2 regions of the Bacillus songklensis genome follow, and region 1 is predicted to be linked to the other one. Evidence: predicted binding sites of a transcription regulator. Region 1 holds the regulator's gene; the other holds the start of a gene.

Region 1 (10,372 bases):
GATTGGGCTTCAAAACGATCCCACGAAGGCATGCTGACAACCGATACATCGATTCCTTCAGATGCCAATGCTTTTTGCGCTTCTACTGCTAGGCCTACTTCAGACCCTGTCGCTAAAAGCAGCGCGTCCGGCTGTTCTTTGCCTGCCGGTGATACAACATAGGCACCCTTTGATACACCTTCATACGCTTTTTCTTTTGTTCCTTCTATAGTCGGAAGGTTTTGGCGTGTTAAAACAAGTACTGTTGGTTTATCCGTTGATTCTACCGCTAAGCGCCAAGCCGCAGCTGTTTCGTTTCCATCTGCCGGGCGGATGATTGATAAATCCGGCATTGCGCGCAAGGCAGGAAGCTGTTCAATCGGCTCGTGTGTAGGACCGTCTTCTCCAACCGCAATACTGTCATGAGTAAATACGTACGTAACAGGAAGTTTCATTAACGCAGCAAGACGGATAGCCGGGCGCAAGTAATCAGAGAATACAAAGAATGTACCGCCAAATACTTTTAATCCGCCATGTAAGGCCATACCATTTAAGGCTGCACCCATCGCAAATTCACGAACGCCAAACCAGATGTTACGACCGCCATAGTTGGATGCCTGGAAGTCATCTCCACCCTTGATCGTCGTTTTGTTGGAACCTGCCAAGTCAGCTGATCCCCCAAAGAAAAACGGAACTGCTTTTGCAACAGCATTTAACGCTTCACCTGAAGAAGCACGAGAAGCAAGACTTGTACCTTCTTCATAAACCGGCAGCTCTTTCTCCCATCCTTCCGGAAGTTTTCCTGCTGCCGCCAATTCGAATTGCTCCGCTAATTCAGGATATTTTTCTTTATATTGAGCGAACAATTGATTCCATTCTTCTTCCTTCTTCTGACCCGCTTCTGCAATGACAGAACGAAAATGATCATACACTTCCTGTGGAACATGGAAGTCTTCTTCAAAGGTCCACTTGTACGCCTCTTTTGTCATCTTAAGTTCTGCTGCTCCAAGCGGTGCACCATGTACATCCGATTTTCCTGCCAGGTTGGGAGAACCGTAACCGATTACTGTTTTTACCTCAATCAATGTAGGACGATCCAAATCAGATTTCGCTTCCTCCAGCGCTTTAGCAATTTCCTGGATATCATTGCCGTCTTCTACACGAATAACTTGCCAGCCATATGCTTTAAAGCGCTGCTCTACATTTTCGGAGAACGCAAGATTTAGCTCGCCGTCCAATGAAATGTCATTTGAATCGTATAACACAACTAGACGACCAAGTTTTAAGTGAGCGGCTAATGAAGCAGCTTCTGCTGAAACACCTTCCATTAAATCCCCATCACCACAAATGCTGTATGTAAAATGGTTCACAATTTCTAAGTCTTCTTTGTTGTATGTAGCAGCTAAATGACGTTCTGCCATCGCCATTCCGACAGCCATGGCAACCCCTTGACCCAGAGGACCAGTTGTCGCTTCAACGCCCGGCGTATGGCCGTATTCTGGGTGTCCAGGTGTTTTGCTGCCCCACTGGCGGAAGTTTTTAATGTCATCCATTGATACATCATAACCAGCAAGATGTAATAAGCTGTATAACAACATAGAACCATGTCCTGCTGACAACACAAAACGGTCACGATTAAACCAATGTGGATTTTTTGGATTCTGATTCATGAATTGCGTCCATAAGGTATATGCCATTGGGGCAGCTCCCATTGGCATTCCCGGATGTCCTGAGTTTGCTTTTTCAATTGCATCGATTGACAAAGTACGAATCGTTGCAATGGATAGATCTTCAATACGATGTTCCATCTTGTTCCATCCTTTCATTTAAGAACTATGCTTCAATCACTATCATACTAATGATTACTTATTTTGTACAACAATTCACACAAAATTGCTATCACTTTTACATTTTCTGTGGAAAAAGAAACAATTATACAGAACCAAACGGAATAAAAAGGGGAATGGCTCAAAAGGCCGAAAAACCATACCTTCTGAGTCATCCCCCGGAAAAGACTCGGTGCAGAAAATCCAACGAAATCAAGAATTTTTCTGGCGAATCCTTTCTGTAAAAGCATTTCTGACTGCCTCCCTATAACTTACGGGGACAGTTTCTTTCACGTACGTATATATAAACCATTTTGCGGCATAGGTTAATGAATTAATGCATGCGTTTCCTCTTTTTGCTTTCTTTGAGCTTATTAGGTGTGACATCATTCCCTTTTTCATCAACAACTTTAATAGAGTGAAGATGGTTGGTCATAGACTTACGAAACTCTTTCAAATATTCTTGGCGAAGCACTTGTTGTTCTCCAGCTTCTTCCGGTGTAAGTCCTTCACTCTTTGACTTTTTTGATAAAAAATTAATTCGTGCCATTTTTTCCGGTGATAACATCCATATAACTCCTTATTATTTTCTTCTACCAAGTATATGTAGTCATCTTACTAAACCAATTTCTATTAAGCAAGTGATTCATCTTGATTCTTTATGTACTCTTGATAGCGTCGATGTACAGTCGCTTTTGACACATGATAACCGAATCCCCTTAATGTAGCTGTAATTTCCTCAAAGGTCATTTCGTTTCGTCGTAAACGAACGATTTCTTCAATCGGTACTTCTTTTCGATCTCTTCCTGCATTTTCCCCGACGTTTTTTAAGTTTTTCTCCGGACGGTAGCCTTTTTCAACGGCACGTCTCATTCCTCTGCGAATTTTAGCATTATGAAGCTTGCGCTGATATTCTTCCACAATGCTAATAATTTCAAGCATCATGGAATCTGACTCTGACAGCTGAAGCTTCCCGTAATGACTAATGGTATATACTTGAATGTTCTCTTTGATGAAAAAATGCAATAAGGCGATTCTTGCATGACCTCTTCCAAGCCTTGTTTCATCCTGTACGAGCAAGACATCTATCTGTTCTCGCTGCACTGCTTCGATTACTTCCATCATACCGTCACGATCAATATCAAAGCCGCTTGCCTTTTCCTCCACTATTTGGGCAACCTGGAATGAATACTGATCTGCAAGTTGCAACAGCTCTTCTCTCTGACGCTCAAGGGATGTCTCTTGTGTATCTTTTTCCGTACTGACTCGACAGTAAATGATTGCTTTCAATCTCTATCACTGCTTTCCTAATTACTTGCCAACATTTGTCCTTCTTGAAAATCTTTCTTTAAAATTGGGATATAAATTTTTTCACCTGGCATAATCGTTTTATATTCAAGATGGTTCTCCGTCTCTACCCATTCCACAAACTCATGTGAGGATAAATGATGCTGTTCTCTATACTTTTGACCCAATTCCCACAGAGTATCTCCTGCACTGATGGTAATAGTTGCATAGTTTTCAAGGTTAGGACCTTTGGCGAACGATGTTACGAAATAGGTAAACACTGCTAAAATCATAAAAAAGATTGCATAGTATGTAAAGGTCTGTAACGCCTTATTCAATTCCATCACCCCATAATCAGAATATCTGTTCTCATTTTAATACGAACATTTGTTTTGAGTCAATATATTTTCGAACTTATGTTTGTATCCAATTTATATACATGTTATAATGAAACCAATTAAGTCGTTGATTTGAGGTGAGAGAATGACAAAGTTATCAAAACGACAACAAGATATATTAAGCTTCATCAAAGAGGAAGTAAGGTTAAAAGGTTACCCCCCTTCTGTTCGCGAAATCGGTGAAGCTGTCGGCTTAGCATCAAGTTCGACTGTACACGGCCACCTCGCCCGTCTTGAAAGCAAGGGGCTTATCCGCAGAGACCCGACAAAACCGCGTGCAATTGAAATATTGGATACAGAGGAAACAAACCATATTGTAAAAGCGAATGTCATTAACGTACCGATCATCGGGAAAGTTACGGCTGGCCAACCTATTACCGCTGTCGAAAATGTAGAAGAGTACTTTCCTCTTCCTGATAAATACGCAGCGCCTGATGAGCAAATATTCATGCTGGAAATTATGGGTGACAGTATGATTGAAGCCGGAATTTTGGATGGCGATTATGTAATTGTCCGCCAGCAGCAAACGGCTAATAATGGAGATATTGTTGTAGCGATGACAGAAGAGGACGAAGCAACTGTGAAGCGCTTCTTCAAAGAGCAAAACTACATTCGTCTGCAGCCTGAAAACTCCACAATGGAACCTATCATTTTAAATAATGTTTCTATTTTAGGAAAAGTAATCGGTGTCTATCGCTCTATCCATTAAGAGACTGATCCATGGCATTCCAGAAACTCTTTCCGCCTATATCATTCACTTCCTTTCCATCATATCGTTTGTGACTCTGATAAGATGGCGGGATGATTCTAGAGAATGATCCAGATACTTGGTATCAAGTTTTGGGTTATTCTCTTTTTCTTGGAATATAAAACGAATGAAATGCGTTGGAATGAATCAAACAATGGTAGATTTATACGTTCTATGTAGATAGTAACTTACTTATTATTAATGAAACTCCATATCAACCTTCTTTCGATCATCTTTCATTAATTTAGGCATTTTCGCTTCAAGAACCCCAATCTTATAAGAGGCTTTTACACCTTCATGCGATACAGTGGTTGGAAGTAATACAGTCATTACCTTATTACATAATCGGATCCGTCAGTGAAAAAAGCGTATGTTAATAATTTGCATACCTTTTGGCAATATTAGCAATGAGGTGTTGTTAATGGTAAATAAATTAGCGGTATTTTTATTTATAATGCTTTTGTTCACACCCCATGTTATGGCTCAAAATAATAAAAACGTTGAAGTTTTAAACATCGAACATAATCGTGTAATAAAGACTGTTGCATCAAATCCTGCAATACAAAAGGAAGGCGAAAAATACCTAAATCGAATAACCGATATATATCGGAAGTTCAGGGTTATCCCAAACGAAGGTTATATGATTAAAATTCCATTGGAACCTTCTGTAGCGATACAAAATCAATGGATGAATGACTTAGTAAATGAAGTAATTATTATTGTTGGAGAACAGGAAGAACCTTATTTAATGGTTTTCGATGATGAAAATAATCCTCGCTTTTTCACCTTTAAAGGTGATATCGATGTTTTATTAAAAGCTTTAAACTTCCGTTCTTAAGACCTTATTACGAAATGTCTTTTTTAGGATTCATCTTTAACTAAATATTCAAATTTGGATATAAAAAATACACCCACAAATAATGTGAGTGTATAAAACAGAATCATAACATTTTGCATGTTTCCCTTCAACAAATATTCTTTATTGTAGTTGAAGGGATTCTCACACAGACCATTTATTCTCTTTAGTTGCTTATTCTAGGGGTGTTAAGTCTGATAGTTGCATTAACAAAACTTCAAATCTGTTATTTTCGTTTTTGATTTCGCAATAACCATTTGTAAATATAAACGATTCTATACAATCAATAATTATTATATCCCTTCTCTGTTTCAATAGCTTCTTTGTCTCCCACTCAAGCTACATTTCCTGCTTAATCTTTCGACATAAGCCGAGTTGCTTTCTTCTATTCATGGCTTGCATAAAATAAGTCAAGATCTAGATGAGCTACTCAACGAATTCCAAACTTGCATAGGTAGCCAATCTTAATTTATAAACCTTGAAACAAAACCCAGTATTCTTTGTTGGGAAAGACTTGGTACCGGGGCTTTATTACATTGTGCATTACTTATTACATATCTTATTTATTGTGCCTAAAGTATATATCTCAAAAATCTTGCGGAAAATACATAAATACTTGTGCTATGGGATTATATTAAATTTCCTCGAGTTAGCTTCGAGGGAGTTAAGCTGCATTTTTTATATTAATGAGGTGTAGGTATGGACAATTTTTTAACTTATACTCAAGGATTTTTAGACTATATAGAGAAATTTCTAATCTTACGAATCGCATTAATGGTCTTATTCTTAATGACCATTTCCTTTCTTATAAATCGCACGATTGACTGGTTTTTTAAAAAATCAGATTTTTTTAATGAAGAAATTGAAAAGACTATACAAGGTGTTATTCGCTCAACCTTAAGATATGGAAGCGCTGCAATCGTTGTCATATACCTAATAGGGCAATTTATAGATATTAAAGGTCTTCTTGCGGGCGCAGGGATTGCAGGTATCATTTTAGGTTTTGCCGCACAACAAATGTTAAAAGACATTCTATCAGGTATCGTCAGATTGTCTGACAAGGAATTCCGAGTGGGCAACTATGTGACATTCAATGAAACGCATTCAGGCACAATCGAAGAAACGGGCATTCGTTTTATGCAAATTCGTGAATGGTCAGGGAAACTCCTTACTATTCCGCATGGAGAAATAAGGACAATCCAAAATTATAACAAGGGTAAAATGCGTGTCATAGAACAAATAACTGTAAGTTATCAGGAAGACCCTCGGAGAATCAAGGAATTATTAGAAATAGTATGCAGCATCTGCAATGAGAAGTATGGTCAAAGCCTATTAAGACTAGAGGATGGGACACCTGAAGAAGATTTTCAATATCTTGGCATAACGGACTTAAATCCAAATCTTAAATTCGTTGGATATGAATTTTGTATTGTGGGCTTAGTGAAACCAGAATATTATTTTGAAACTTCACGCAATGTTAGGTTTGAACTAATGGCTACATTTCATGAAAATCAGGTATGTATGCCAGCGGCAAATGTGTTATATCGGGCGGAAAGGAATGCTTTTCAAACTACCGATAACTGAACCATTCAACAGATATTAGAATGCAACTTATTTAACAATAAGTAATCAATTGAATCTTATAAGTATATTGCCATATTGTTATGAGCTTTTCTTATTGAATATAAAAAACTTCTTTGTTTCCATAACCTGTCTTAATAGGGTATAATAACTTGTTTGAACCGTAATAAGGGGGTTAATAGATGAAAAGTAGAACTTCAGTAATGATAAGTATTGTTCTTGCTATGTTGGTAGCATCAATCGATACAACCATTATGAACACAACGATGCCAATCATCGCAAAAGAGTTAGGGAGATTTGACTTGTACGCCTGGTCGTTTGCGTCCTATATGATTGCAAGTACCATTCTCTCCCCTGTGGCTGGTAGATTATCCGACATATTTGGCAGGAAAAGAGTGTTCGGATTCGGGATTACATTATTTCTAACCGGATCACTCCTTTGCGGGTTATCTGCAAATATGATTCAATTGGTCATCTTCCGTGCTATTCAAGGGATAGGAGCAGGATTCATGATGCCGTTCCCTGCAATTATTGCCGGAGACCTCTTCCCTGTAGAGAAAAGAGGGAAAATCCAAGCCTTATTTACAGCAATGTGGGGGCTTTCCGCCATCCTCGCCCCTTTACTTGGAGCGTTCTTCGTCGAGTATATGACATGGAGATGGATATTCTTTGTAAATTTACCAGTTTGTTTAATCGCATTTCTGACGCTTTTACCTTACAAAGAACATTATCAGCCGAAAAAAGCGAGCGTGGATTATATTGGAGCCATCCTATTCGCTGTCGGTGTAACTTTTCTTCTCTTAGATACTGTCGTTGAGGAGAATAAAATTCTATATTTTCTATTGGGAGCAGTTTTTATTGTTATTTTTTATTTTTATGAGAAAAAACAGACTTCGCCAATCGTTCCGCTCTCTATGTTTAAAAATAAGACCATTTCATGGATTAATATTAATACATTTATTGGTACCGTTGCTTTATTCGGAACATCCAGTTACATTCCATTGTTCTTACAAAATATTGCAGGGCTCTCGCTATTTATGAGCGGTGTGGCTCTTCTTGGTGTTGCAGTTGGATGGATGTGCGTATCGGTACCTGCCGGTAAATGGATTCTAAAATATGGATATCGTATCTTGTTGATTATGGGGAATGTTTTATTGTTCTTCTCAGGAATTTTATTAATTCTGTTAAATGAAAATCATAGTTTTTGGTATGTATTCGCTGTAATGATTGTTCAAGGATTAGCTTTCGGTTTACTATCCACAGTTGGATTGATTGGATCCCAACAACTAGTGGGAGGACATGAAAGAGGGATTTCCACTTCATTCTTCATGTTTTGCCGAAACATGGGTACGGCAATTGGAGTAACGATTATGGGAGCGTTATTAACAAGTGAAGCAGATTTTATGGAAGGAATTCATCATCTATTTATATTCGGTTTCTTCGGAAGTATTTTGGCTTTACTAACATCATTCCTCATTAAGAATGATACATCTAACAAAGAAAGCAATATGGTTGCCGGAAGTAAAATAAGTTAAATTATTTACCTCAAGGGATGCATCTGCATTCCTTTATTTTTTTGAATATGCCATTGCTGAAGATATATTATTTATGTTATCTAAGACCAGTTTCCCCATTTAGTTGTTTCTTCTTCAACCTTCTCTGTTAGTATAACAAAAAGAGCAATCACTTTATTAGGCAATTGCTCTCGTTAGTTCAAAAAGAAGAAAAAGAAAAACATCTTATTAAAGAAGGATTAATATCTAATTGAATCTTAAGAATTAAAATTCTTCATCTTTCCTTTGTAATTCATCAATTCCAGGGAACCCGCCGTACCCCAATGATACTTCTCTAGAAAATCCATCAGGGATGCCTCCATCATTTGTAAGACCTTGAGGATTAACTGATCTTATATCTTCTCCGATTTGATTAAACTCACGTTTCTTAGACATATTTGATTTCCTCCTTTTTCTATAATCAACTATTAGTTTGTGAAGAAATTTCTAAATAATGATTGGTAATGATTTCCTAAAATCAATATTAATCCATATAAAGGCCATTATATTAAAGAAAAAATCATAAGATTTTTGGTCTCCATCATCAGTCGTGTTGTTAAGAAAATTTAACATTTGCGATTAATCCTTAGAAAGCATGTCCCTATTTAACGCAACGGGCGGCTTTTCCATCCATTCATTCTTAATCATTAAAGACTTTATATCTGCCTCATATTGGTATACCTGTGCAATGATCTTTCCGTATGTTGTTTTTAAATCTTTCCGTGTGCTGACTGCTGCACTGTATCCGTAATTGGCAACTCCGAATCGATTTAATTGATCAATGTGAAAGGTAATTAGCTTATCTGAGAATGGAGAAATTTTTGAATCCAGCACATGAGTATCCGAAGTCATCGAAACTGGTAGTTCATTTTGTATTAATATTTCACTTAAATCTTTTATGATAGTGGAAGATAATTCTTTGCCGCGTTCCAATAATCGTTTTAATTCAGGATTCGTTACAGATTGAATAAAACCAGTCAATAGATTTTTGCCTGTATAATTCATCAAAATATTTTTATGCAGCTCATTCGCTTCACGAGCGGTTAACTCTCGTTTATCACTGAAAAAGTTTCCTAAAAAACCCTTCTCTGCTAACGGCTTGATTTCATGTATAGATGTAATTAAAGGCGGACGCACAAAAAGACCTTTTTCTAAAAGCAGTGACACGGAACTTTCATAAAGATTCATCACATTTCTCATTCGCTCATGATAAAATTGTCTGATATCACTTCGGGCCGAATCGGCAAGTACCATAGCGGTTAAAGGCATGCCAACCTTCGCCATATTATTTAAATAAAATAAGATAAATCCATCTGTAAACATTTTCGGAGCGTTAGGGTTTAAATCTTCATTAAAACTAAATCCCTTTGGTATGGGATAGTTTTCGTTTTGAAGGACAGTTTCTAAGACATTCATGTCCGATTTAGCGGTTGATAAAGCACTCGTACATACTGATTTTATATCTTCCGATTCGGTTGTTGATTGAAGGTATTCCAAAACAACTGCCGATAAGCTGTTATTCATGTATTGTTCCCAGCTATGCGCTAATTCACCAGATGTTAATTTGGGTCGTAGTTGATCTGTTGACATCGTTTACATAACCCTCCTTTTTATATTATTATGTTTCAAGTGATTCCATTAAATACGTTTACAAGAGGGGATGGGCCTTCATTAGTTGAAACAGAAAATACCTGAAATCATTGATGGTTTTAATCGTTCACTCATTGGCGAAAGTATTTGGTAAATCATTAACCTCATGTGCGACTCTTATACCGGATTCTACTGCACCTTGAATCCAGCCAGGGGAGGTAGAAGCATGTTCACCCGCAAAATGAATCCTTCCTTCAGGAGCAGAAATGAAGGGTGCCAGTTCTATCTGCTGTTCAGGTTTAAACATCGAGAAAGCTCCGCCGGAATACGGATATTGGGCCCAACTGTGGGTGATTCCTGTTATAAACTCATTATATATATGTTGACCGTGCACGGTTGCTAAATCATCGAGTGCATTCCGAATACGATCGGCTTCCGTCAAGCTGTCCCAAGGTAACGTGTCATCTTCCCATGTGTAACTGGCTAAAATGACTCCTGACCCGGTTGTACCCGTTGGCATAAATCAAATCGTTAGGGGTACTATTGATAAACAT
Region 2 (10,372 bases), on a different contig from region 1:
TGGCAAAATCGAGAAGGAGAAATAAAGCAGTATCCAATGAACATGAAAAGGGGGCAATGTTTTCATGGGCGCTAAGTGGAATAAGTGGAAACATTACCAAGTGATGAAAGAAGAGGAAGCCCTTCTTAACTATTTACCAGAAACCCAATTATTAACGGAACAATCTTTATGGGAACTTATGAATAAATATAACCATGTGATAATTAAACCCCGCCAAGGCGTTCTGGGGCGTGGTATAACCCAAGTATCCTTTATAGGTAAAGACCTATATGAAATACATGCTGAAAATAGAAAAATTACTTTAACTAGCAGGGAGGAAGTTTATAACAACTTAAACGATCTAAAGAAGCTTCTTCATTATAAACCTTATATTGTGCAACAAAAGATTCCACTAGCTACAATTGACGATTGTCCATTTGATCTCCGAGTCATGGTACAACGCAAAAAAAATTCCGCTACATGGGTGGTAACAGGAAAACTTGCCAAAGTGGCAGCAAAAGGTTTTTTCATTACGAATGTGGCTCAAAACATATTGCCGGTGGAAGAAGCGATTCAACATTCTTCTTTGTGCCAAATCCACCTTCAAATTCAAGATTTATTGTCTCATATTGATAGGAGTGCCCTACTTGCAGCAACGCAACTAGAAACATTTTATCCTAAATACCGTACTATAGGTTTTGATATAGGATTAGACCAAAAAGGAAAGGTATGGATTATTGAAGCAAATTTTAAATCCATGATTTCTATGTTTGATTTGTTAAAAGATAAAACGATGTATCAAACAATTAAAAGTTACGAAGAGGGATAGGAGAAAAAAGAAATATGTACGAAACATTCTATGTCCTTTCGCTCAACTATCACATATTTTATAAAATGAAACACTTCGCATTTTCTGAATATGGCGATGGGAGATACGGCGTTATGATCATTATATATGAGCCTGAAATTAAAAAAAACGATAAAGAAGTAAGGTTGCAGGCAGTATTTGAAGTTGATGGACAGAAAGATGTTCTTTGGTTTGAGGTGGAGGAGAAGTATAGTATATACCTGACTAATGAAAGAGCAGATGCCTTTTTAGTTGGATTATTATGGTATGCATTGAAAAATGGACACGATATAAAAGTGTTATCACCGATGTCTGAAAGACTTTATTATACGGTAAATAAATATCTCGTCCCCGTAATCGCTGAGATCCATGGATACAAGACGATAAAGGTCATGTGTAATCAGCTTGCGGCAAAACCGATATCAAATGCTGGTGCAGTGGGAACTGGATTGTCGTGTGGAATAGACTCTTTCAGCACTATTTGTGATCATATGGGAGATGGTGTCCCTGGAAAATACAAAATTACCCATTTTACTTTTTTTAATGTTGGGTCAAACGGAGATTTTGGTGGTAAACAGGCGTTAAACCTTTTTGAAGAAAGGACAAAAATCGCAAAAGCTTGTGCCGATGAACTTGGTAAAGAATTAATAATGGTAAACAGTAACTTAAGTGAGATATTGCATATGAGCTTCAGGCAAACAGATACGCTCAGGAGTATGTCTGCAGTTTTAGCTCTTCAAAAGTTATTTAAAGTATATTATCACTCTTCGACTGTTCATATAAAAGATTTCAGATTAAGTAAATCGCTTCTAGCATGTAGTGATATTTTTAATTTGAACATGTTATCTACTGAAAATACCAGTTTATTTTCATCTTGCGCTAATTATACTAGGGTGGATAAAACTCGTATGGTGGCAAAATTTGAGCCGTCATATAAATACCTTAACGTTTGCACAAAGGATAAATTTAATTGCGGTAAATGTTCTAAATGCTTAAGAACACTATTAACGTTAGAAATCATTGGAGCAATTGATAAGTATGCAGCGGTTTTTCCTCTTGATGTTTATCGCAAGAAAAGACCCAAATATATAGCGAAAGTTCTAGCTAATCGGGATACTGATATTTGGATGAAAGAAATTTATCATGAGATGGTGCGTACCAATTATTTATTGGAAGTGGAAGCGGCCCAGGAGGAACGTGAATAAAAGAAAAAAGGTCTGCTTCGCTGGCTTCTTCAAAAAAACTCCCATGAGCTTGAATTCGCTACTTTAATTCAAAAGCCTCTTGTATAAATTGTGAATAAAAGAGAGCTTGGGATTGTATATTTATTGCGTTTTATCATGAATCAGCGTCCATTGTATTTTGTACAAAATATTGGATGTTATTCATTGTAACAAAAAACTGAAGGATCTTCCTTCTCATAGCGCCCGTTATGTCAACCTCTCTTGTTTCAAGAGAGGTTTTTTTGGGGGGTTTCTTGTTTAACTAAATTGAAGCCATTACTTTATCTAGTTTTTTAACAATTTTCTCTCCTTTCTTTTTCGTTTCATCTATTTAATTAATGAAACATGAGCAACTGCTCATGATTTACACATTTTATCAAAGGAGTGAGGTCGGTTATGAGTTATTTGATTGCATTAGATGACGGACATGGAATCAATACACCAGGGAAGCGGACACCAACTTTTTCTGATGGGAGTGTAATGAAAGAAAATGAATTCAATCGACGAGTTGTCGCTCTTTTATATGTGGAGCTAAAAAGATGCGGCTTTCGAATCTTGTTAGTGGCTCCAACTGGCGAGGATATACCGCTTGGTACACGGGTAAAACGAGCCAATGATGCCAAAGCGGACTTTTATTTATCCGTCCATGCGAATGCTGCAGGTGGAATGTGGGGAAAGGCTGAAGGGATTGAAACATACGCCGGTAAAACCGAGGCATCCAAGCGGGCTGCTCGAATTCTTCAACGCTACCTTATCCAAGGAACAAAATTAAAAGATCGCGGGATCAAAGACGGATCCTGGCTGTATGTCGCCAAATATACAAACATGCCGACTGTGTTAGTCGAATGCGGATTCATGGATAACAGGCGGGAAGCAGAACTGCTTCGAAGTGAAGCGTATCGCCAAGAATGCGCTGTAGAATTGGCCCGAGGATTATGTGAATATTTTTCAGTCCCTTATGTTCCGGAGCCAGCGGTTCAGGGAATCGCTGATGATGGTAAAACATACCGATTGAGAACAGGAACGTTTAAAGGTATTACCACCGCCACTCGATTCAAAAACGAGCTGGAACGAAAATTCGGCTGGACCGTATACATTGAAGAGACGGATGCTTAGGGGAATATATGATAGTCGTCTATCAAAAGGCAGGAAGGATGAAGAACACCGAGGGCCTGCATCAGGCTCTCGGTGTTTTGGACAACCATTTGACTTTTGGTTCAGTTTTGTTCATAATACGCTGAATGTTTGCACGGTGGCGCCAGATGACAAAACTGGCTAGGAGCCCAACGACGATAATGAACGGTATATCTCTCGTAAAAAGTGTATAAATGAAGGCGAAAATACCTGTTATGATCGATGAAAGCGAGACGTATTTCGATACATACAAGCTTACAAAAAAGCAGGCGAGCATGGCGACAAAAAGAAGGGGACTGTAAAATAGCAAAACTCCACCAGAAGTCGCGACTGCTTTTCCTCCTTTAAAATTAGCGAATAGCGGGTACACATGACCGACTACCGCAAACATCCCGACAAATAACGGATGTAGATCTGCGTTAAATAAAACAGGAAGAGAAGCAGCGAGTGTTCCTTTTAAAATATCGGCGCTCGTTACAATTAAACCCGCTTTGACCCCCAGTGTGCGAAACGTATTTGTCCCGCCAAGATTGCCGCTTCCGTGTTCGCGGATATCAATTCCATATCCGACTTTCCCCACAACTAAAGCAAACGGAATGGATCCGATTATGTATGCAAGAATGGGTAAGATAAATTGCATATATATTTCTCCTTTTTCTCTCTTGTTATTTCATTTTACCACGAGTTCAAGAAAACTCCATCCCTTATTCATTCTTACTTTACCTCTGAAAATCCTTTTCATAACCATAGAGGATTTTAACAGGAACCTTTTGAAACTACAACCGGCAATTCATAGAGAGTGGTCAAACTGTGGGGCAAACAGACGGGGCATAGGAGAAAACTATACTCATCCGATGGGTTGAGCGACAAGAAATTGGTGATAATAAGCAGGAAATCGGGTATACATACAGAACGTAATACATCAGACACTTGTTTAAAGGAGAGATAATCATGCAAATGGAGATTCCTTCACGTGAAGAGCTGGGAAAAATCTTAAAAAATAGTAAGCGAATTGCGGTAGTGGGATTGTCGGACAATCCCGCCAAAACATCTTATATGGTATCCAAAGCTATGCAAGATGCCGGCTATGAAATTATTCCGGTAAATCCGAATGCGGATGAAATATTAGGGGTTAAAGCCGTAAAATCGTTAAAGGACATCGAAGGACATGTCGATATTGTCAACGTCTTCCGCCGCTCAGAGCATTTGTTGGATGTAGCGAAAGAGTTTTTGGAAATTGATGCGGATGTATTTTGGGCCCAGCTTGGATTAGCCAATGAAGAGGCGTATCAATTATTGAAGGAAAAAGGTTACACTGTTGTCATGGACCGCTGCATTAAAGTGGAACATGCTTTAACTAAATAGTCATTTTTTATGGAAAATCCTTGTTAAATACAGGGATTTTCTTTACTTTTTCATAATTTTAGTTTTAGAATTATCCATTTCTCGCTAAAATAGTGCTAAGATATGTATGATAAGTGAAGGGTCTGCCACTCATTAGAACGAGATAAAATGAGCAATGATATTTAAAAATCGAACAAGTTATGTTAAAATCAAACATACGTTCTTGTTTTCGGGCAAAGAGGCTAACAGTAAGGAACAGTTGCCCCTCAGCGGAGATTAGAGTGAAAATGAAAGAAAGACCATATCTCTTCAATCTGATTAGTTGGAACGTTTCAGACGAAGCCAAGTTTTTATAGGAGATACTGGATTGTGGATTAATTGAAAGGGGTATGTATTTTTGAGTAAGAAACAAATATTTGACTATAATGATGACGCGATTCAAGTCTTAGAAGGACTGGATGCGGTTCGAAAACGGCCAGGCATGTACATCGGCAGTACCGACAGTCGCGGTTTGCATCACCTTGTTTATGAAATTGTTGATAACTCTGTCGATGAAGCGTTAGCCGGATACGGAAACTACATAAAAGTAACCATACATAACGATAACTCCATTTCTGTTCAAGATAAAGGGAGGGGGATGCCTACCGGGATGCACAAACTCGGAAAACCGACGCCCGAAGTCATCTTAACGGTGCTTCATGCCGGAGGTAAATTCGGTCAAGGCGGCTACAAAACAAGCGGAGGTCTCCATGGAGTGGGTGCATCTGTAGTAAATGCCCTGTCGGAATGGCTGGTAGTGACCATTAAACGTGATGGTCTTGTGTACCAACAACGTTTCGAAAACGGTGGAAAACCTGTTACCACTCTTGAAAAAATCGGGAAAACGCGGGAAACAGGGACGAAGATTCATTTCAAACCTGATGCCCAGATTTTCAGTACAACTGCTTATAACTATGACACATTAAGTGAACGATTACGGGAATCTGCCTTTTTATTGAAGGGATTAAAAATTGAATTGGTCGATGAACGATACGATCAGCAAGATGTGTTCCAATATGAAAGCGGAATTGAAGCCTTTGTTTCGTACATAAACGAAGGCAAAGACTCACTACATCCGGTGCTGTTTTTCGACGGCGAACAAAACAACATTGAAGTGGAATTTGCGTTTCAATTTAACGATGGTTATTCCGAAACCATTCTTTCGTTTGTCAACAATGTTCGCACCAAAGACGGCGGAACGCACGAGTCTGGTGCGAAAAGTGCGATGACCCGCATTTTTAATGAACATGCCCGTAAAGTCGGATTGTTGAAGGAAAAAGATAAAAACCTGGAAGGAACGGATATTCGTGAAGGCTTAGCGGCCATTGTCTCTGTCCGAATTCCAGAAGAATTACTGCAGTTTGAAGGCCAGACAAAAGGAAAACTTGGGACAAGCGAGGCACGCTCTGCTGTCGATGCGGTCGTCTCCGAGAAATTAGCGTACTTTTTACAAGAAAATCCGGACATTAGCTCCCTGTTGGTGAAAAAAGCCATTAAAGCGGCCCAAGCACGGGAAGCAGCGCGCAAAGCGCGTGAAGAAGCAAGAAGCGGAAAAAAACGAAGCAGGAAAGAAACTGTTTTAAGCGGGAAACTAACACCTGCCCAATCACGAAACCCGCAAAAAAATGAACTGTATTTAGTAGAGGGTGATTCAGCGGGTGGTTCGGCCAAGCAAGGACGGGATCGCCGCTTTCAGGCCATCTTGCCTCTTCGCGGGAAAGTCATCAATACAGAAAAGGCGAAGCTCTCGGATATTTTCAAAAATGAGGAAATCAATACGATCATTCATGCCATCGGTGCCGGCATCGGAGCCGAATTCGTTTTAGACGATGCGAATTACGATAAAATCGTGATCATGACCGATGCTGATACAGACGGTGCCCATATCCAAGTGCTATTGCTGACATTCTTCTATCGCTATATGAAACCGCTTGTGGAAGCAGGCAAAGTGTTTATCGCACTTCCTCCTCTATACAAAGTAAGCAAAGGAACCGGCAAAAAAGAAGTGGTAGAATATGCGTGGAATGAAGATGAATTAAAGGGCGCCATCAAAAAAGTCGGCAGGGGATACATGATTCAGCGGTACAAAGGGCTTGGCGAAATGAATGCCGATCAGCTCTGGGAAACGACCATGAACCCTGAAACCCGTACACTCATCCGTGTTCGTATTGATGATGCCGCTCGTGCGGATCGCCGTGTTACGACCCTTATGGGAGACAAAGTCGAGCCTCGACGAAAATGGATCGAAAACAATGTCGCCTTCGGCCTGGAGGAAGACCCAAACATCTTAGATAATGAAAACGTAACGGTCGCAAAGGAGGAAGAATAAGATGACACAAGCAGAACGCTTTTTAGACTTGCCTCTTGAAGATGTACTTGGCGACCGCTTTGGACGATACAGTAAGTACATCATTCAAGAACGCGCGCTGCCGGATGCAAGAGATGGATTAAAGCCGGTTCAGCGCCGGATTTTATATGCGATGCATGTAGACGGCAATACAGCGGAAAAAGGGTTTCGAAAATCGGCAAAAACCGTTGGTAATGTCATTGGTAACTACCACCCGCACGGTGATTCATCCGTGTATGACGCAATGGTCAGGATGAGTCAGGATTGGAAGCTTCGCAATTTGCTGATTGAAATGCACGGGAATAACGGAAGCGTCGACGGGGATCCCCCGGCCGCCATGCGTTATACGGAAGCGAGGCTTTCCGCCATTGCATCCGAGCTTTTGCGCGATATCGAAAAACAGACGGTGGAATTTGTTCCGAACTTTGATGATACAAGCAAAGAGCCGGTTGTTTTACCGGCCATGTTCCCGAATCTACTAGTGAACGGCTCAACCGGGATTTCAGCAGGATATGCAACGGAAATCCCTCCCCATCAATTAGGAGAGGTCATCGATGCAACCATCATGCGCATTGACAAGCCTTCTTGTACGGTAGAGGATTTGATGACCGTTATAAAAGGGCCGGATTTCCCGACAGGCGGTATCATTCAAGGTGTGGATGGCATTAAAAAAGCGTATGAAACAGGAAAGGGAAAAATCATTATTCGCGGAAAAGCGGACATCGAATCAATTAGAGGCGGCAAACAGCAAATTGTCATCACTGAAATCCCATTTGAAGTGAATAAAGCAAATCTGGTGAAAAAGATTGACGAATTGCGCCTTGACCGCAAAGTTGAGGGGATTTCAGAAGTACGTGACGAAACGGATCGTACCGGCTTGCGCCTTGTGATTGAGCTAAAGAAAGAAGCCAATGCGGAAGGAGTTTTAGCCTATTTATACAAAAATACGGACTTGCAGGTACCGTATAGCTTCAACATGGTTGCCATATCAAGAAAACGTCCTAAATTAATGACGCTTCCTGCTATTTTGGATGCCTATATTGAACATCAGCGGGAAGTGATCACTAACCGCTCGCAATATGAGCTTGATAAAGCACGCGAACGGGAGCATATTGTCCAAGGGCTCATCAAAGCCTTATCAATTTTAGACGAAGTGATTGCTACGATTCGTGCATCGAAAGACAAAAGGGATGCAAAAGACAATTTGATCGTCCGATTTGATTTTACGGAAGCACAGGCAGAGGCAATCGTCTCATTACAGCTATATCGCTTAACAAATACGGATGTGACCGCTTTACAAGCAGAAGCGAAAGAGCTGGAAGAAAAGATTGCCGAACTGGAGCTGATTTTGAGCAGTGAAAAGAAACTGCTGCAGGTCATTAAAACGGATTTACGCAAAGTGAAAAAGCAATACAGCGATAAGCGCCGCACAAAAATCGAAGCAGAAATTGAAGAGCTGAAAATTAACCTGGAAGTAATGGTTCCGTCGGAAGATGTCATGGTGACGGTGACAAAAGACGGGTATGTCAAACGGACAAGCCTTCGTTCATACGCGGCCTCTAACGGCCAGGATTTTGGCATGAAAGACACAGATCGTTTGATTGCCAAACTGGAAATCAATACAACAGAGACTCTGCTGCTGTTTACGAATAAAGGAAGTTACTTATACTTGCCGGTCCACGAACTTCCGGATATTCGCTGGAAAGATATGGGGCAGCATGTGACAAACATCGTTCCGATTGAAAAAGAAGAAACGATTGTACAAGCCATCCCGGTCGCCAACTTTGAAGAAGAAAAATTCTTGCTGTTTGTAACGAAAAACGGTATGGTGAAAAAATCGGAACTTGCGAATTACAAAGCCCAGCGCTATTCCCGTCCGCTTGTAGCGATTAACTTAAAAGGGGATGATGAAGTCGTCGATGTCCATATGACCGACGGTAAACAAGAGGTCTTCCTGGCAACAAGACAAGGGTACGGATTATGGTTCCCCGAGGAAGAAGTGAATGTGGTAGGGGCAAGAGCGGCCGGTGTAAAAGGCATCAATTTAAAAGACGGCGATTATGTTGTAAACGGCAAGGTATTCCGAGAAGGTGACTCTTGTGAACTCATCATGGTGACACAGCGAGGTGCCGTAAAGAAAATGAGCATGAAAGAATTTGAACGATCATCAAGAGCGAAACGAGGACTCGTCATGATTCGTGAAGTGAAGAGAAATCCTCATGAAGTCGCCGCAATCGAATTTGTTACACGGAACGACCTTCTATGGATACAAACCGAAAAACTGGTGACAGAACAAGTGGATCCAGTTTCTCTCAGACTGAATGACCGTTACAGCAACGGCTCCTTTATTGTGGATCAAGATGAAGCAGGAAGTGTGATCATGATGTGGAAAGAGCCGAAATCATCGTAAAATAGAAAAAGACATTGGACCGAGCCAATGTCTTTTTTCATGGGAAGACGGATAGATAAAATGCCAACAAAATATCTCTCATAATCTCAATCTTTTTACAATACATTGTAGCGTTAGGGAAAAGAAGAGGATGAGGTAGATACCTATCCCGCATTAGGTTCATATGGCATTGAAAAGGATCGAGAACGGAAGCAATATTTCTTGCGCGATGTCAACACAAGCAGGCTGAATCGATGTCCATTTCTTATGAAAAGGAGTGTAGAGAATGCACATAAAAAAGGCTTTTATTAAAAAAGGAACTGGCGGCCATCTTGAAGAATTAGTGAGGGGATTGCTTCCGAAAAATACTGATTATGCAGAAGTCCAGGATGACGTGATTCACCACAAGCATACAACCCATACACATCTGACAGATGAGATTTTGCATGTATTGGAAGGATCCATTTATTTTTATACCGAAGGGGGGACGACCCTGTGTGAAGCAGGCGACTGTATGGCTCTTCCTAAAAATACCGTTCATTCTCCTAAACCCGGTCCGAACGGCTGCACATATGTTATTTCAATTTTAAAAGAATATCAAAAGTAAAGGATGATGGATTAGATGGCACAAAGTCGCCCCGTATTAGTCGTAGTCGACGTTCAAAAAGGATTTGAGGAGCCCGTGTGGGGGATACGGAACAACCCTCGTGCTGAAGAACAAATGCTTAGGCTGATTCAAGCCTGGCGTATAAAAGAATACCCGATCATCCATGTTCAACATGCCTCCCAAAATCCGGACTCTCCCCTGCATCCAGCGCAGCCAGGTTTTCCATTTAAAGATAAATTTGGTCCGATTGAAGATGAATATTTGGTTCGGAAGCACGTTAACAGTTGTTTCATCGGCACAGAGCTTGATACGTATTTGAAAGCCAATGGCTATCACACACTCGTGATCATCGGCCTTACCACTAATCACTGTGTTTCCACGACTGTGAGAATGGCTGGAAATCTCGGATATCTCGTTTATGCTGTTCATGACGCAACGGCTTGCTTTGAGACCGTGTCCTATG

The links. The regulator LexA, encoded in region 1, represses DNA repair genes until DNA is damaged. The targets are predictions, from matches to a motif close to CGAACATATGTTCG.
Region 2: parE (DNA topoisomerase IV subunit B) is a predicted target of LexA. The motif match lies at 4,738-4,751, and genes of this name have one in related genera.

What each region holds. Positions count from the first base shown of each region.
Region 1 is NZ_JBHRZT010000007.1:186,946-197,317, forward strand. It holds gene tkt (transketolase) at 1-1,787, opposite strand, end outside; gene ACFOU2_RS01530 (DUF896 domain-containing protein) at 2,140-2,373, opposite strand; gene ACFOU2_RS01535 (YneB family resolvase-like protein) at 2,439-3,095, opposite strand; gene yneA (cell division suppressor protein YneA) at 3,113-3,430, opposite strand; gene lexA (transcriptional repressor LexA) at 3,576-4,199, shown strand; gene ACFOU2_RS01550 (hypothetical protein) at 4,660-5,076, shown strand; gene ACFOU2_RS01555 (mechanosensitive ion channel family protein) at 5,794-6,678, shown strand; gene ACFOU2_RS01560 (MDR family MFS transporter) at 6,858-8,210, shown strand; gene ACFOU2_RS01565 (hypothetical protein) at 8,454-8,624, opposite strand; gene ACFOU2_RS01570 (DUF3231 family protein) at 8,808-9,818, opposite strand; gene ACFOU2_RS25670 (flavin monoamine oxidase family protein) at 9,946-10,338, opposite strand; gene ACFOU2_RS25675 (flavin monoamine oxidase family protein) at 10,280-10,372, opposite strand, start outside.
Region 2 is NZ_JBHRZT010000072.1:600,381-610,752, reverse strand. It holds gene ACFOU2_RS21975 (YheC/YheD family protein) at 65-808, shown strand; gene ACFOU2_RS21970 (hypothetical protein) at 823-2,031, shown strand; gene ACFOU2_RS21965 (N-acetylmuramoyl-L-alanine amidase family protein) at 2,446-3,165, shown strand; gene plsY (glycerol-3-phosphate 1-O-acyltransferase PlsY) at 3,227-3,823, opposite strand; gene ACFOU2_RS21955 (CoA-binding protein) at 4,135-4,548, shown strand; gene parE (DNA topoisomerase IV subunit B) at 4,925-6,895, shown strand; gene parC (DNA topoisomerase IV subunit A) at 6,897-9,323, shown strand; partial or broken gene ACFOU2_RS21940 (YqcI/YcgG family protein) at 9,462-9,614, shown strand; gene ACFOU2_RS21935 (cupin domain-containing protein) at 9,589-9,909, shown strand; gene ACFOU2_RS21930 (cysteine hydrolase family protein) at 9,925-10,372, shown strand, end outside.